DNA from 2 places in the Vagococcus sp. QWL-13 genome. Region 2 is predicted to be linked to the other one. Evidence: a T-box and tRNA genes for the amino acid it is inferred to sense, from the RefSeq annotation. Region 2 holds a T-box; the other holds one or more tRNA genes.
What was found. A T-box is a leader RNA that pairs with one kind of tRNA and senses whether it is charged. The one in region 2 lies ahead of AC4PHI_RS11210 (valine--tRNA ligase), so its partner is inferred to be a tRNA-Val.

Region 1: it has a tRNA-Val gene. The T-box ahead of AC4PHI_RS11210 (valine--tRNA ligase) is inferred to sense a tRNA for this amino acid. The anticodon was not compared.

What each region holds. Positions count from the first base shown of each region.
Region 1 is NZ_CM178746.1:2,229,752-2,238,624, forward strand. Features, by position in the region: gene uvrC (excinuclease ABC subunit UvrC) at 1-523, opposite strand, end outside; gene AC4PHI_RS10425 (hypothetical protein) at 650-1,531, opposite strand; gene AC4PHI_RS10430 (prepilin peptidase) at 1,704-2,285, shown strand; gene AC4PHI_RS10435 (hypothetical protein) at 2,550-3,122, opposite strand; gene AC4PHI_RS10440 (hypothetical protein) at 3,272-4,156, opposite strand; gene AC4PHI_RS10445 (DUF6932 family protein) at 4,153-4,695, opposite strand; gene AC4PHI_RS10450 (hypothetical protein) at 4,838-5,278, opposite strand; tRNA gene AC4PHI_RS10455 (tRNA-Val) at 5,540-5,612, opposite strand; gene AC4PHI_RS10460 (amphi-Trp domain-containing protein) at 5,890-6,162, shown strand; gene AC4PHI_RS10465 (TrkH family potassium uptake protein) at 6,289-7,575, opposite strand; gene AC4PHI_RS10470 (V-type ATP synthase subunit D) at 7,873-8,499, opposite strand; gene AC4PHI_RS10475 (V-type ATP synthase subunit B) at 8,506-8,873, opposite strand, start outside.
Region 2 is NZ_CM178746.1:2,384,972-2,393,844, reverse strand. Features, by position in the region: gene thiI (tRNA uracil 4-sulfurtransferase ThiI) at 1-835, shown strand, start outside; gene AC4PHI_RS11220 (redox-sensing transcriptional repressor Rex) at 970-1,626, shown strand; gene tpx (thiol peroxidase) at 1,775-2,266, shown strand; T-box leader at 2,306-2,532, shown strand; gene AC4PHI_RS11210 (valine--tRNA ligase) at 2,651-5,296, shown strand; gene AC4PHI_RS11205 (bifunctional folylpolyglutamate synthase/dihydrofolate synthase) at 5,317-6,612, shown strand; gene AC4PHI_RS11200 (HAD family hydrolase) at 6,609-7,271, shown strand; gene radC (RadC family protein) at 7,376-8,074, shown strand; gene AC4PHI_RS11190 (cold-shock protein) at 8,239-8,439, shown strand; gene AC4PHI_RS11185 (response regulator transcription factor) at 8,539-8,873, shown strand, end outside.

The sequences.
Region 1 (8,873 bases), 160 kb from region 2:
CATCCATAACACAAGGCGCCAAACATTGACCTAAATGGTAGTATAAACAGACTTCCTTAGGCAGCACTTTACATTTACGCAATGGATAGAGTTTATCCAATAATTTTTTTGTTTCATTTGCCGCTCTCACGTCAGGATAAGGACCGAAATATAATCCTTTATCCTTTTTAACTTTCCGCGTAATCAACAGACGGGGATATTTTTCATTGGTGATTTTTATAAAAGGATAACTTTTATCATCCTTTAACATGATGTTGTATTTGGGGTCATTTTCTTTTATCAGATTTATTTCTAGTAATAGAGCTTCTATATTGGACTCGGTGACGATATATTCAAAATCGGTTATTTCGCTGACTAGACGTTCCGTTTTCGTGTCATGACTCCCTCTGAAATAAGAACGCACACGATTTTTTAAATTTTTAGCTTTGCCCACGTAAATGATTGTTTGGTATTTATCTTTCATCAAATAGCACCCTGGACTTGAGGGCAGCAAAGCCAGTTTGTTCTCAATCAATTCTCTCATTCTTTTACTCCTTCTCAAACTTCTGCTCTAAGTATACAATAACTGCAGAATTCCTGACACAAAAAAAGCTGCACACTGATCAAGGGTTTAGCAGTGCTGCAACTTTTTATTTCTCACTTATCATTTTCAGTCGAAGGAATCATTGGTCATGTCATAGGTTTCCTCTGTTTCAATGGTCACTTCCCCAGGTGTTTTTTCATTTTTACTAGTGGAGGTGCCCGTTTTATTTTTGCTCACGCTCCCGGAAGTTTCTTCTTTCTGTTCTTCGTAATCTTCACGAATCATCGTTTGTCCCTCAGCCATGCTCTTTTGAACAGCTTTCTGCATTTCCACTGCTAGACTATCTGCTGACTCATGTCCGGATAAAAATGCCAACAAAAGTTGCGTCACTTTTTCTTCCCGTTCTGTCGGATTGATTTCCCATTGAGAGCCTTTCTTTTCAACGGTTAATGAAACTGTTGCAGCTGCTTTGCTTTGACGAATATTATCAATTGCATCAGTCATAGAAGCCACCATACTGTCTCCCAGTTTATAATTATTTGCAGCAATTTCAGGATTATTCAACATCTTTCCCACTAACTCATCTGTCATTACCTGATACGCTTGAATGAAATCCAGTCCTGTCACCGTAAAAAAAACTTCAAATTGACGTTGATTCAATTCTTTTACACTTTTTAATTGAAACTGAGTAGCGGTCATCATTTTTTCGAGCCACTTCTCTACCATGGTCTCTGTCTGCTGGGAAGAAATAACACCGCCAAACTGGTTAATGTCAGTGACAATGTTGCTCACCAGTGTCTTTTTCTGCTGGCCGATTTCTTTAGATAGTGCTTCTCCGTCGGTAAAATTAGCGGTAAACAAATCTTTATCTTCCTCAAAAATCAACTGGTTAACGAACAAAATCCCCGCTTCTTCCGGCTTGACAGCTTCCTTGCAGGAGGTCAGCATAAAAAAAGCAATCAGCGGATAAATGATTAAAAATGCATACTTTTTTATTTTAAGGGTCATCACTAACATCCTATCCTAATCTTGTTTATTAAACTACAGAGAATCGTTTAGTATTGCTCGATTTATGGTTCTACAAAGATATACCCATTATCCTTCAAAACCAACTATTTTTCAATGGATAGTATGTTGTTACCGAATTCTATTATAAATCACTCTAAGGAGAAATACTCTTATGACTTTGTTATTGCTTAACCTTCTGTTTCTGATATTGACTCCCATGTCACTGCCAAAATTGATTCGTCTGGAATTTTCCGAAACTCTGCCTATACAGCCGCTCCCTTTTTTGCGTTCGTTAATTTTTGTCTTTTTCTTTTTAGGGACACTTTTATCCAAAGAAGTTTTTTCACCAGTTATAGTTGTCTTATTGTACGGAAATCTTCTCCTTGCCTACACTGATATTCATTACACTTTATTGTCGCCCACTGTTTTATATGGACAATTTATTTTGATGCTTGGCGTTACGCTGTCATCTCCTGTTGCCACCTCATTTTTCTGGTGGGCACCTGTTTTTTTCTATTTATCTTTTCGTTTATTGGCTTTCATTGTGCCTAACGGTTTTGGTCAAGGCGATATAAAGCTCCTGTGTATCTGGAGCTGTTTTGTTGATTTTATTTCAGTGTGGCAAATCCTCTTTATCGCAACAATCTCGGCACTAATCTATGTTCTTCTGCTGATGGTTTTCGAAAAAGAAGCCGCAGCCCTTCCTTTTGTCCCTTTCCTATACATAGGGTTGGTGTGTGTGGTGGTGTTATGAAGATAAATTTTTTATTCTCCTTTTCCAAGGATAGAAAATTGAATTTATAGAGAGTAAAGCAAGGTAGCCTTATATCAAAATTTCACAGATGCGAACAAAACAAGCTTGTTTGCAATGATAATCAATCGTTGTCATATCAACACTTAAAACAAAACCACCCCGTCAACCTGTCCACTAATTTCTAATGGAGATGGTCAAAAGGATGATCAGTTAGATGGTCAATTCTCATTTACTTGCGGGCGGGATCAAACTTTAATCTACAAATTAATAATCTATATCTGGAAGCCGATTTTTTATATCTTTTATTAATATTGAGAACGTCTTAATTGCCTCATGAAAATCGCTTTTCTCTCCTAATTCAAATTTAGGAGTATTAAATGAGTGGATAATGTTTCTCTTATGTTGAACATTTTCAATAAAGGTATAAAATTCGGAACCTTCCCAAATCTTTGCAGAAAATTGCTTTAATTGTTCTAGTTTCAAATCATTGGGATCAATTAATTTTGTTTCGCCGGAATCATGATTGATGACTCTTCTAGTAATTCCCGTATCCTCACTTTGATAATCTTCATGATAAACTGTATAAAAAAATTTTAACCAACTTTCTACTAAAGAACCTAAAACGGTATTTAATATTATCAGTTTTCCATCACTAATTTCATTATCAGTAATTAAGGTGTATTCGTTAACTAACTCTTCAGTTAACGAAACAATCCAATCTGTTTTTGCTTGACTAAGTATTTCAATTGTTACTGGTGGAGCCTTCAACAAGGCTTCATTTCTCCACTCAATCATTACGAACCTAGTATTTTCCAAAATTTCATTTGCTGTACTCATTGAAACCTCCATCTATGAAAAAGTTTTTCAATTACCAAAGTGCTTTTAATAAAATGTAATTTTTAACATCCAAAGCTATTATCAGAAAAAATAGTGTTGAAATGGTTCATATAGGTTAGAAGATGAAAGATCATCACTTTTTAGATTCCTTAATTAGAAGTTATTAGATTTGTACCAATGATAGTGTCTAAAGAATATTCATAATTTATTCTTTCAAAATTGTCTAATATTTGTTTTCTATCAACATGCAAATTATAAAACGAATTAACTACAATCTCATATTCGGATAAGGAATTGTCTAGAATCTTGATACTAATCTCTTCATTATCTTCTGTTTCCAGACTAATTCTATTATTGTTTAGTTGATAGGATATTAGTTTACCATATACCTTTATCCTTTGAGTCTCTTCCTCCAAAACAACATTTGATAATTCATTTACGATTGAAATGATTTTCTGATTTGTAAAATTATACTTTGTATTTGAGTTTCTCTTTTTATAATTAAAATTGACGTTATTTTTAGCAAGTGAATTGAACCAATCTCTCGATCTAAGAACTGTTCTATTACCAAACTCTTGTTTTAAATCACCGAATCCATTTTCATCAATTCTATTAATCTGATCAAGCAACTTCTCCAGTACATCTAGTTTCTCATCTTCCGAATGTACAAATGACAGTTGATTTGGTTCCTTCTTCAATTGATCTAAGGTTGATAATTTTATGATAAAAGATCCTGCTTCAACTTCTGAAATTGCCAGCTTTGAAATTTCCCTAATATTTTTTGGGATTTTTCCAACTGATGAACCATTTCCCATAATATTATTTATTGCTGAAGTGAAAGTTGATTGTAATCCTTCTGTCATAGAAAACAAAGAGCTTAATTCTATCGCCCCACTTACTAATTCTGTTTCCATCTTAATAATAGGTAAATTAAAGTCTTTTTTTCTTTTCTCAAAATGTTTAATTGTATCATCCACATATTGAGCTGATGTGTAATAAAGCTCCATAAAAGTTTTACTTCTTTCATCACTCAACTTAAAGCACCTCCGTTCATCGTTACTTCAAAAATCCCCTTAGGATTCCTCTCCCTATCAAATGTGAATTGTCCCATCCAATACTTCAAATCTGTGTCAAATCGCTGTTGTAAGTTGCTAACATCATCTTCAGCCATTATTGTAAGATAATCCGATATATTCTGATTAAAAGCATCAACGTCATATATAGGATACAAATCGGAATGGTGACGGCTGTGAGCTTCGTGATGCCATATAGGAAATTCTTCCAAAAATTCATTCGTGATTTTTATCTTTGATGGATGGGGATCTAAAAAAAGCACTCCATCAATATCATTAGGATTGGTTTTGTCAGTACAAAAGCTCCCATCTAGCCATACTTTTGTTATAATTCCACTATACTTTTGCATATAAGAGCTATCAAAAAAACCTAAAAGCCCTTTTAAATTTCTCTGCCTAGTTGTTGAACCGATAATACCATTAATAAAAATATTTTGAAAATTGTTTAAATCAATTTTATGTATTCCTGGAGTATAGTTTCCAAACTGATCAAAACTCACTTTTTTCACCCTTTTTATGTTTTAATACAATCATACCATTATGATTTTTAAAATTAAACTCATTTTGATACAAAAATTATACCAAAAAAGCACCTCAAATGAGATGCTTCTTTTTATAATCTTGACTATTCATAAGTTCTTGCTAAAAGTATTTCTTAACCAGCTCACTGACTTCAACGTTGAAAAAATTAGTTTTGTACTGAATAGTGACATTCAAACCAGAAAAATCATCTTGTGTTAAATAACTTTGAAGTGGTTTCGCTAAATCTTCAGTATCCTCCACCAACTTATCAAAACCTTGATTATAATTCGCTGCCAATTCTTTTATTTTTTCCAACAGCTGTTCAATCTCTTTTAAAGTATCAGCAGCATTATTCTTATAATATTCAGTGAAAATATTTTGCAACGTTTCCTGTTCTATTCTTTTTTTCAAAACTCTGGAATTATTTTTAACCAATGATTCTCGTTCAATCAATAGACTATTATAAAGTTTTTTTACTTCACTCAACTCTCGTTCAGCATCTAACCTACGTTTAATATTCTCTTGAGAATAGATACGGTCTGAACGACTCACTTCTTTCAATTTATTTTAAAAATAAATCATACTTTCCTTCAAATCCCCTAGATTCGTGTCTATCTCTGAAAATTTTTGTCTCCAATCTACAATAATACTTTCTAATTCACCCATTCCACTATTCTTGATTCTTTTACTACTCCATTTATTGCCTATGATTAAATTTGCATCAATCCAACTTAACAAAGAGTATAAACAAAAAAAGAAGCAGCAAAACGTTATACGATTGCTGTCATACCAACGTTTATGCTACTTCTAATAAAAACTTGATGGTCCCTACTGGTCTCGAACCAGCGACCCCTACCTTGTCGAGGTAGTGCTCTCCCAACTGAGCTAAGGAACCCTAAAATATTTTTCCCAAGACCCATCCAACATTCTGAATAGATGCGGTCACCAATTGAGTATAACAAATACCAGTATCAAAATCAATGACCATTTCTCTATCAAGGACTATCATACTCAATTCTTTTCTGAAAATAAAAATCTTACCGAAAATTCGATACTCTCCCATTATATCTTATACGGAATACTTATTTGGCTAGCTAATTATAACGATAAAACTTAAAAATTTGTCGAAAATAAGGTATAATTTAAGTAACAACTATAAGGGAGCGATGACAATGAATAATAAACCTGTAACAAAAGTCTTGATTGATCGTGAAGATCGCCAAAGTTTACTTGAATTTGCCACGACCCTGGAAACCATTGCCAAGAAACTAAAAGAGGATGGTTCCTTTACGATGACGGAAGGAAGCAAAGAAACAGTTATTTCCCCATCAGATCACTTGAAAGTAGAATACTCCTATGAAATAAAGGGAGAAAAACATTCGTTTGAAATTGAATTTGACTGGTACACTGGTGCTAAGGCCCAAAGCGATTTCACTATCAATTAATTTTTTGAGACTCATAGAGAGTCTCTTTTTTAAATGTGTCTTTCAATAAAAATCATCCCATCAAAAAGCCAGACACCCACTTTCAGATGTCTGGCTTGTTTGATTTCTAGACAGTTCAAAACTATTTTACCCCACCATCAAAAACCCTTCAGGATATTTAAAGTAGTCATGAGTGCTTTGACGTTTTTTAATCAGAGAAAAAATAAAGGTGTAGATACCAATTCTACCGATGAACATCAACAGCATGATGACCACCTTGCCTGCAACCGTTAAGTTAGGGGTCAACCCCATGGTCACTCCTACTGTACCAAAAGCGGAAAAAACTTCAAAAACAATATACTCAATACCGAAATTTTCGGGAATCGTTTCTGTTACCGCAAGAATGATGGTTGACACTGCAATCAAAGTCAAAGCCAAAAAGAAAAGGGCGTAACTGGACAAAATCGTATTCTTTTTAATCGTTCTTTCCCTGTATGAAGTATGCTCTTTTCCCAGCAGAATATTTCTGATATTCAAAAACAGTACGGAAAATGTGGATACTTTCAATCCCCCCGCTGTAGAGCCGGAATTTCCTCCGATAAACATCAAAAAAGCAGTCAAGAGCAGAGAAGCCGTGGAAACGTTGGTGTAAGAAATATTATTAAAACCTGCTGTCCGCGGTGTTACCGTCAGAAACAAGATGTTGCTGATTTTTTCTGTCAGAGACAAGCCTTGCTCATGAATGGAGAAGCCTTGCTCAAAAAGAAAGAACAAAACAAAACTGACACCTAAAATAATCATGGATGCACGCAAAGTCAAAGAAGAATGCATTGACAATTTTTTACGTTTGGCAAACTCCAGCAACTCTTTCCACACGACAAAACCCAATCCGCCAGCAAGAATCAATAGGCTCAGTACTACGAGTAAAAAAGGCTCTTTCGTGGCACTTTCCAAACTGTCTCCGAACAAGTCGAAACCGGCATTACAAAAAGCTGATACTGCATGAAAAACACTGTGCCCAATCCCTTTCACAAATCCGTGTTTAGGCACAAAATAAAAGGACAAGAGAGCGGTTCCTATCAACTGAATTGACAGTGAGATTTTCATGGTATACTTTGCAATTTTAAAAACCCCGCTGAACTCTCCTAAGTTCATGTAATCTTTTATCAACATCCTAGTTGAAAAACTTGCTTTTCTCTTACTGGAAAACAAAATCATCAGGGAAATCAGCAGAAAGCTCATCCCGCCTATTTCGATCAGTATCATGATGACCGTCCGCCCAAATAATGTCCAATGTGCCGCCGTGTTAACTGTGGTCAGTCCTGTCACACACGTTGCAGAGGTGGCTACAAAAAGAGCATCCAAAAAATTGGTTGGACCTTTCACGGAAGCGATTGGCAGCGACAGTAAAAACGCCCCGATCAAAATTATCATCAGAAAACTTCCTGTGATAAATTGTGCACTCGATAATCTAAACGAGTGTTTTTTCTTTTGTAAAATCATTGATTCCTCCACAATATATCTAATAACTTCAATTTTTTATTAACCACATCACTATAACAAACAACTAGCTGGGACGCAATCCAATTAAATATTTTCTGCTCATTTTTAAAATCGCTTTTCCCATTATTTTGGTAAAAAACTACGGAGAAGACTCCCCCAAAAATACAGGGACTCTTTTCCGTTGGTCTTAGTTTTCACTAATTTGTACTGCTTCAATCAATAAATAGCTTATTGTTTCATTTTTTTCACTTTGATTAATCGTGTAATGTTGCTTCGTTCTGTTTCTTCCAGTTTATTTCTGATGGTGATAATCGTTTCCTCTAGCTCTGGAATGGTCATATACTCCAAAGCATTAACCCGTCTTCTGGTTTTTTCGATTTCTGTTGCCATCAGCTGACAAGTTTTTTCGACTTCTGCCAATTCCAGCATCAAGGGCAAGATTTTCGTCAATTCTTCAAAAGACTCATCCAACTCCACATTGGAGTTCAGGTATCCATACCTGAACGGCGGAGCAATCAAGTCTTCCTCATAATCAAAATTCATGATAGGAACTTTCACACTCATGATATTTTTCTCAATGACTTCCACGGACATTTCTCCAGTGGAGATTGCCATCAGCTCTTCGATATAAGATTCATTCAGCGTGGCGCTGGCCAGGGCAAAGGAAGAAAACGCTGCGGTCAATTTTTTCTCCATTTCCTCTCGCAATACGGCATTCTTGCGTATCAGTAAAATAAATTGACGCACCAGCTCATCTTGTTTATCTTTTAGTAATTTATGTCCTCTAACAGCGGTCACCAGCTGTTTTTTTAAACGGGAGAGCTCCATTCTCGTTGGATTAACATGTATCGCCATTTTGCATCACGCCTTTTTGTTTAAATAATCATCCAGCATATCATCTTTGATTCGCTTTAATTCCGTCCTAGGCAGCATGCTGAGCAATTCCCAGCCTAAATCCAATGTTTCCTCAATCGAACGATTTATTTGAAACCCTTGATTGATATACTCTTGTTCAAATCTTTCAGCAAACCGGCTGTAAATTTTATCAACTTCTGATAAGGCAGCTTCTCCCAGTACCACTGCCAATTCTTTGGCTTGTTTACCTTGAGCATAAGCAGAAAACAACTGATTCATCGTTGCCGCATGGTCTTCACGGGTTTTCCCTTTGCCTGTTCCTTTATCTTTCAAACGGGATAAAGAAGGCAATACGTCCACAGGGGGTTGAATCC
Region 2 (8,873 bases):
CGGCCATGCGGTGATTTGTGCGATTCCGGAAATCGAAGTGAAAATGAGACAGCCGGATATCGAATTGCGTGTCGAAATCCGACATGATGCCGCTTATCTTTCAGTCGCAACCATACAGGGTGCCGGCGGACTGCCGGTGGGTTCCAGCGGCCGGGGGATGTTGATGCTGTCAGGCGGTATTGATTCGCCCGTAGCCGGATATTTGGCAATGAAACGGGGAGTAGAGATCGAGGCGGTGCATTTTTACAGTCCGCCCTATACTAGCGAACAAGCACTGAATAAAGCTAAAGAACTAACAGTAAAGTTGACACCTTATGTTGGCGGTATTCAGTTTATGACTGTGCCTTTTACTGAAATTCAGGAAACCATCAAAGAAAAGGTACCAAGCGGTTATCTGATGACGATCACCCGCCGGTTCATGATGCGTCTGACAGATGAGATACGGGAAAAAAGAGGCGGATTGGCGATTATCAACGGAGAATCATTGGGACAGGTGGCTTCACAAACTTTGGAAAGTATGACAGCCATTAATGAGGTAACTACCACACCTGTCATTCGGCCAGTTGTCACTATGGACAAGCTTGAAATCATCGAATTGGCAGAAACTATTGATACTTTTGATTTGGCAGTATTGCCTTTTGAGGATTGCTGCACGATTTTTGCCCCGCCTCAACCTAAAACTAAACCAAAACTGGAGAAAGTTTTTGAGTATGAAAAACGACTGGATGTGGAAGGGTTAATCCAAAGGGCACTTGATGGAATGACGTTTGAAAAAATTCAAACCAACGACCATTTCCTGTCTGCCGGACACCAAGAGTTTGAAGATTTGTTATAAACCATCCTTTTGAATGACAACTGGAAAGTAAGTTTTATTTTCCAGTTGTCATACTTTCATTTTCACAAACACATTGAAAAAAAGCGTGTTCAATGATACACTAGATGTGAAAAAGTTAACAAGGGGTGGCGAAAATGGAAAAAAAAGGGTGTCCAATACCAAACGCAACTGCCAGAAGAATTCCGATGTACTATCGTTATTTGAAAACACTTGAAGAGTCAGGTGTAGAAAGAATCAAGTCAAAAGATTTCAGCAAAATGATTCAAATCCCTTCTGCAACAATCCGAAGAGATTTTTCACATTTTGGAGAATTGGGAAGAAGTGGCTATGGCTATGACGTTAGCTTTTTAATCGAAGTATTCAGTCATATCTTAAACACCGAAGTAGAAAAGAGAATCGCTCTGGTAGGCGTAGGAAATTTAGGCAAAGCTTTAGGGCGCTACAATTTCAAAAACAATGATCATTTGAATATTGTTTGTGCTTTTGATACAGATCCGGAGGTTGTAGGAGAAAAAATCAAAAATATCACAGTTGAAGATATGTCCTGCTTAGAAGAGCGGATAAAAAAAGAAGGGGTGACAACGGCAATTTTGACTGTTCCAAGCAAATTTTCGCAAACTGTGGCAGATAAAGTCATCGCAGCTGGTGTCACAGCAATCCTAAATTTTGCTCCGGGAAGGATTCGTGTGCCCGATAATGTCAAAGTACAGTATATCGATTTGACTACTGAGCTTCAGACATTGATCTATTTTGATGAAAACTTTACGTCCAGTAAACAAATCAGTTTTTAACTAGAAATAAAATTCAGCTTTTTGGTAACAGTGCAGTAATTTGTCGCTGAAAAGCTGCTTTTTTGCGTTTCTGGTTTATAGGCAGTATCTTTGTTCCTTTTTTTTTATTTAGTTATAATGAAGGAAATAATGGAAGGAGACAAAGACCATGAACGTAACAAAAGGTGAAGATATTTTAACATTAGTTGGGACAGAGAGAAATGTTGGTGATAAGGCACCAGATTTTACACTTGATAATTTAGAGGATCAGGCGGTTTCGTTAAGTCAGTTATTGGCCACACCAGTCTTACTGAACATCGTCCCTGATATTGATACCAGTGTGTGCAGTATTCAGACCAAACGTTTTAATCAAGAAGCAGCTGACATCAAAGGTGCCACATTTGTGACAATCTCGAAAAACACGAAAGAAGAACAAGCTAACTGGTGTGCAGCAGAAGGTGTTGATATGGAGATGCTCCATGATACTGAGTTTACCTTTGGCAGAGAGTATGGTGTGCTGATCGAGTCTTTAGGACTTTTGGCACGGTCAGTTTTTGTGATTGATAAAGATGGCACGATCGTTTACCGGCAGATTGTCCCTGAATTGACAGATGAACCTGATTACAACTCAGCATTGGCTGAATTGAAAAAATTAGTTTAACAACTATTTGACGAGGGACAATTTTCATTGTACACTTGTAAAAAGACTGTGAACAAGAGGAGTAGCAAAGGTCAAACTTGTCAGAGAGAAAATCGTCCGCTGAAAGATTTTCAAGTTTTGCTTTGTGAAAGTAGCTTGGAAGTTGAGTAGTTGAACCTTTTTGGATGAAACAGTAGACTATTTCGTTTAGTGAACGTTATGACACTGAGAGAAGCCGTATGTTTTTACGGTAAAAATAGGTGGTACCGCGATTATTCGCCCTAGGACACATGATGTGTTCTAGGGTTTATTTTTTTTTAACAAGTAAACTCTGTAAAAATACTTCCCATTGAATCAAGGAAGTTATTGTTCATAAAGTCAGTTTTAGGAGGAAGGAAAAAGATAATGACAGAAGAGCAAAATCTATCAACAAAATTTGATCCGCAAAAAGTAGAACAAGGAAAATATGACAGATGGCTGGCTGACAAGGTGTTTCGTCCCAGTGGGAATCCTGACGCTGAGCCTTATTCCATTGTAATCCCCCCGCCAAATGTTACCGGGAAATTACACTTAGGCCACGCCTGGGATACCACTTTACAAGATATTATTATCCGTCATAAGCGGATGCAAGGCTACGATACTCTGTGGCTTCCAGGGATGGACCACGCAGGGATTGCTACTCAAGCGAAAGTGGAAGAAAAACTGCGTGAAGAAGGTCTCAACCGTTATGAGTTGGGACGGGAAAAGTTTTTGGAAAAAACTTGGGAATGGAAAGAAGAATATGCTTCTCATATCCGTGAACAGTGGGCGAAGTTAGGATTGTCCCTAGATTATGACCGGGAACGTTTCACTTTGGATGAAGGACTGTCTGCAGCGGTCAAAAAAGTGTTTGTGGAGCTATATAAAAAAGGGTTGATTTATCGCGGTGAGTACATCATCAACTGGGATCCGCAGGCGAAAACTGCTCTCTCTGACATAGAAGTCATTCACAAAGATGTGGAAGGGGCTTTTTACTACATGACATATCTGCTGGCTGACGGCAGTGGAGAAACTGTAGAAATTGCTACGACTCGTCCAGAAACGATGTTAGGGGATACGGCAGTGGCTGTTCACCCTAAAGACGAACGTTACCAGCATTTGATTGGCAAAAATGTAATACTGCCTTTGGTGGAAAAAGAAATTCCTGTGGTGGCAGATGATTATGTGGATATGGAATTTGGGACTGGTGTCGTGAAAATCACGCCGGCCCATGACCCAAATGACTTTGAGGTAGGCAATCGCCATCAGCTGCCTCGGGTAAATGTGATGAATGATGATGGGACGATGAATGATTTTTATCCGCCTTATGATGGGATGGACCGTTTTGCTGCACGAAAACAAATCGTCAAAGATTTGGAAGCGGCTGGTCGTCTGAAAAGGATTGAAAAAATGTTCCACAGTGTGGGGCATTCAGAACGGACCGGTGTGATGGTGGAACCCCGTTTGTCTACCCAGTGGTTTGTCAAAATGGCTGATTTAGCAGAGAAAGCAATCCGCAACCAATCGACTGAAAATAAGGTCGAATTTTATCCGCCCCGTTTTAACGGGACATTTATCCAATGGATGGAAAATGTTCATGACTGGGTCATTTCCCGTCAATTGTGGTGGGGACATCAAATCCCTGCTTGGTATCATAAAGAAACTGGAGAAGTCTATGTAGGAGAGACTGCACCGGCGGACCTTGACAATTGGATACAGGATGAAGATGTGCTGGATACTTGGTTCAGTTCGGCATTGTGGCCTTTTTCTACCATGGGCTGGCCGGATGAAACGTCTCCTGACTTTGAACGGTATTTCCCTACGTCCACCTTGGTCACCGGCTATGATATTATTTTCTTTTGGGTCAGCCGGATGATTTTCCAAAGTTTGGAATTCACTGACCGCCGACCATTTGACAATGTGTTGCTGCATGGCTTGATTCGGGCAGAGGATGGCCGTAAAATGAGTAAATCATTAGGCAATGGCATAGACCCTATGGATGTTATTGAAAAATACGGTGCTGACGCATTACGCTGGTTCTTGGCAACGGGCTCTTCACCGGGGCAAGATATCCGTTTCAGTCATGAAAAAATGGATGCATCATGGAATTTTATCAATAAAATTTGGAACGCCAGCCGTTTTGTAATCATGAACTTGGAAGGATTGACCTATGAGGAGATTTCTCTGGAAGGTCAGCGGAGCGTTGCCGACCGTTGGATTTTAACCCGTTTGAACGACACTGTGGCAAATGTCAATCGTTTGTTCGACAAGTTTGAGTTCGGCGAAGCAGGCCGTCATTTGTATAATTTTATTTGGGATGATTTTTGTGATTGGTATATAGAGATGAGCAAGGAAGTGCTCTATGGCGACAATGAGGAACAAAAGCATCTGACACGGAGTTTGCTGGCTTATGTGCTGGACAAAATTTTAAAACTCCTTCATCCGATCATGCCTTTTGTCACCGAAGAAATCTGGACATCTCTGCCCCATCAAGGAGAGTCTATCGTTGTAGCCCCTTACCCGGAAGTAGTCCCGGCAGATGATGATGAACCGGCTGCTGAGGGGATGGAAGTTTTAAAAGAGTTAATTCGTTCAGTCAGAAATATCCGTGCCGAAGTAAATGCGCCGATGTCGAAAGAAATTACCTTGCTGATCAGAACCACAGATGAAACGATTCGCGAATTTTTAGCGGATAATGTGGATTATATCAAGCGTTTTTGTCATCCTGAAACATTGGAAATCAGCGCAGAGATTCAAGCGCCTGAACTGGCCATGAGTGCAGTTATCACAGGAGGAGAAATTTTCCTTCCTTTGGCAGACTTGATCAATATCGAAGATGAGATTGCCCGGTTAGAAAAAGAGTTGGACAAGTGGACAAAAGAAGTAGCAAGAGTCCAAGGGAAGCTGAAAAATGAACGTTTTGTTTCCAATGCTCCGGCTGAAATTGTCGAGGCTGAACGGGCAAAAGAGGCGGATTATTTAGCCAAGCAACAGACTGTGAAAGACCGTCTTAATCAGTTAAAAAAAGTTTGAGATAGGAATGATGAGCGAGCATGACTTATGAAGAAGCACTTTCTTGGATTCACAGCCGTTTAAAATTTGGCTCGAGGCCTGGATTGATCAGAATAGACGCCTTACTGGAGCGCCTGGGAAATCCTCATCATGAGTTGGCAATCATCCATGTGGGGGGGACAAACGGCAAAGGGTCAACGGTGGCCTTCCTTAGAAGTTTGTTTCAAGAATATGGCTTGAAAGTGGGGACATTCACTTCTCCATTTTTAGTTAAATTTAATGAAAGAATGAGCATCAATGAACTTCCGATTTCCGATGAGGATTTAGTGAAGTATGTTGAAAAAATCCAACCCTTAGTCGCTGAACTGGATCAGCACAGCGACTTAGCGGGCATCACTGAATTTGAAATCATCACAGCGATGATGTTTGATTATTTTAAACAAGAACAAGTGGATTTGGCAATTGTCGAAGTCGGTCTAGGGGGATTGCTGGACAGTACCAATGTGGTCGATCCTTTAGTGTCAGTAATCACAACGATTGGTCTGGATCATATGGATATTTTGGGAGACACCATCGAGGAAATTGCCTATCAAAAAGCAGGAATCATTAAAAAAAATAAGCCCGTTGTTCTAGGTAAAGTACCTCCGAAGGCGTTAGAAGTAATCAAAAAAGTGAGCAATGAGAACCGGAGCCCATTATTTGTATTGGGTGAACAGTTTGTGTATGATAAAAGTGACAAAGAGGGCCAAAGTCTTACTTTTAGAACAAATGGAAAAGTTTTGGAAAATTTGCAGATACCGCTGATAGGTTATCATCAATTTGACAATGCCAGCACCGCTATTGAAACTTTTTTCCTGCTGGCTCCTCAATTTGGTTTCACACCATCTGAGAACCGTGTGCAGCAAGCTTTAAAACAAGTGCGCTGGCCGGGGCGGATGGAAATCGTTCAGGAACAACCGTTGATTATCATTGACGGTGCCCATAATGAGCCGGCAGTGGCTGCGATGGTTGACAATCTTGCCGCATATTATGGGGACAAGAAAATAATATCATTATTTTCCGCCATCAATACAAAAGATATCCAGCCTATGATGAAGAAAATCAGCAGTGCCAGCAAAGGTAATTTTTATGTGACCACCTTTGATTACCCGAGAGCAGTTGATCTGGCGACTTACCGTCAACTGGGTATACCTGAAGATCACATATTCAAAGAATGGCGGGCGGGAGTGGACAGTTTAAAAAAACAACTGGATGAAAACACGCTTTTGATTATCACAGGGTCGTTGTATTTTATTTCAAATGTAAGGAAATATTTTGTAAAGGAGACGAATGATTGACAAATTATCAAGGTGTTATTTTTGATATGGACGGGTTGTTGTTTGATACTGAGCAGGTGTATCTTGATGTAAATGTGACATTGGCACCGGATTTTGGTTTGCATGGTTTGGATAAACCGTATATGATGAATTTTATCGGTATTTCGGATGAAGAGGTATTTGCCGCTATTCGCAATGATTTCTCTCATTTGCCTAGTAAAACCTTAGATGATTTTTTCCAAGCAGGGCGTACACTAGTAAGAGAAATGTTCCAAAGCGGCAAAACCCCGTTGAAACCAGGGGCAATAGAGACGCTGGAGCTGCTTAAGCAACATCAAATCCCCAGCGTGATCGCATCAAGCAATTTAAGGGAATTTATTGAATTGTTGACAGAAAAAGCCAATATCGACCATTATTTTTCCGGCATTGTATCAGCTAATGAAGTTGAAAGAGCTAAGCCGGATCCGGAAATCGTTGTTAAGGCAACAGAGTTGTTGAGTCTTGAACCGGAAAAGTGTTTAATGCTGGAGGATTCGCTAAATGGTGTTAGAGCTTCTCATGAAGCTAAGGTAGATGTGATCGTGATTCCTGATTTGATCGCACCAAACTCTGAGATGGCATCAAAAGCAAAAGTGATTGTCGACAGCCTGTTTGACGCCCATCCGTATATTGTAAAATAATATTGCTGAAGCCTTTGGTAAGAAAATACCGAGGCTTTTTTATTCGTGGATTAATCACCCTTCTTCGAATATTAATAGCAAGATGATTTGAAAGAAGGGGAATTATGGAAAGGGTAAAGGGACGGACTGCTTTAATCAGAGAAGTGCCGCCATCCAGCTTGCCAAGAGAACGATTGTTGTTGTACGGGGGAGGGGCATTGTCAGAACAAGAATTACTGGCGATCGTTTTGCGTACAGGTTCCCATGGGAAAAATGTGATGCGGCTGGCATCAGAAGTACTGCATCACTTCGAGAGCCTGTATGATTTGAAAAAGGCCAGTTTGGAAGAGCTTCAAAGCATATCAGGGATTGGAAAAGTCAAGTCGATCGAGTTGGCGGCGATGTTTGAGCTGGGGGTACGTATCGCTCAAGCCAATCAGATAAAGTTGGGGCAGGTGGTCTCCAGCGCTTTATTGGGGAAGACGATGATTGATGAGCTGAAAGACTTGCAGCAGGAACACTTGATAGGTATTTATCTGAATACTAAAAATGAAATGATAAAAAAAGAGGTTTTATTCATCGGCTCTCTGAATCAAAGTATTGCCCATCCCAGAGAAATCTACCGCAGTGCGGTTAAATATGCAGCTGCAAGGTTTATTCTAGTGCATAATCATCCTTCGGGAAACCCAAAAATGTCTCAAAATGATATCGAGTTTACCAAACGGATTGTTGAATGCGGCGAATTGATTGGCATCGAACTTTTAGACCATCTGATCGTCGGTCATGAATCCTACATCAGTTTGCGGGAAGAGGGGATTATTTAAAAACGGCAGGGTTCTTGGTTGCATTTGTTAGCGTCTTCATGTATGATGTTATTGTAATTTTGTGGGGATTATTTTAGTTGTATAGTTTGAAACAAAGCACTGCTAAAGATGGCCGCAACGAGTTACAAGTATATGTGTGTATCAACACAAGGAGGAAACACAAGATGGAACAAGGTACAGTAAAATGGTTCAATGCAGAAAAAGGATTTGGATTTATCCAGCGGGAAGAGGGCGATGATGTTTTCGTGCATTTCTCAGCTATTGAAGGAGACGGTTTTAAAACTTTGGAAGAAGGTCAATCCGTAAGTTTTGATGTTGAAGACAGCGATCGCGGACCTCAAGCGGCAAACGTAACTAAAAACTAAAATTGTCTAACGCATTCATCCCTCATGTTTTCATGAGGGTTTTTTTATATTTGGGGATAAAATCTGGTATGATGGGTTATATAAAAAGGAGTCGATGAGATGGAGAAAATACTGATTGTAGAAGACGATTTGGAAGTCAGCGAGATGCTGGAAAAAATATTACAAGAGAGCTATCAGGTCGTCCTTTCATACTCCGGTACGGAAGCTCTGTTACAACTTCAAACACAATCTTTTGCTTTGATTCTCCTGGATATTATGTTGCCAGGAAAAAATGGTCAGGAAGTGCTGAGGGAAATCAGAGAATTTTCCCCAACTCCAGTAATCATGCTGACGGCTCTATCAGACAAACAACTGGTGGTTGAGTGTTTGAAGCAAGGGGCCGATGATTATATCACCAAGCCTTTTGATAGGGGAGAATTAATGGCACGAATCGC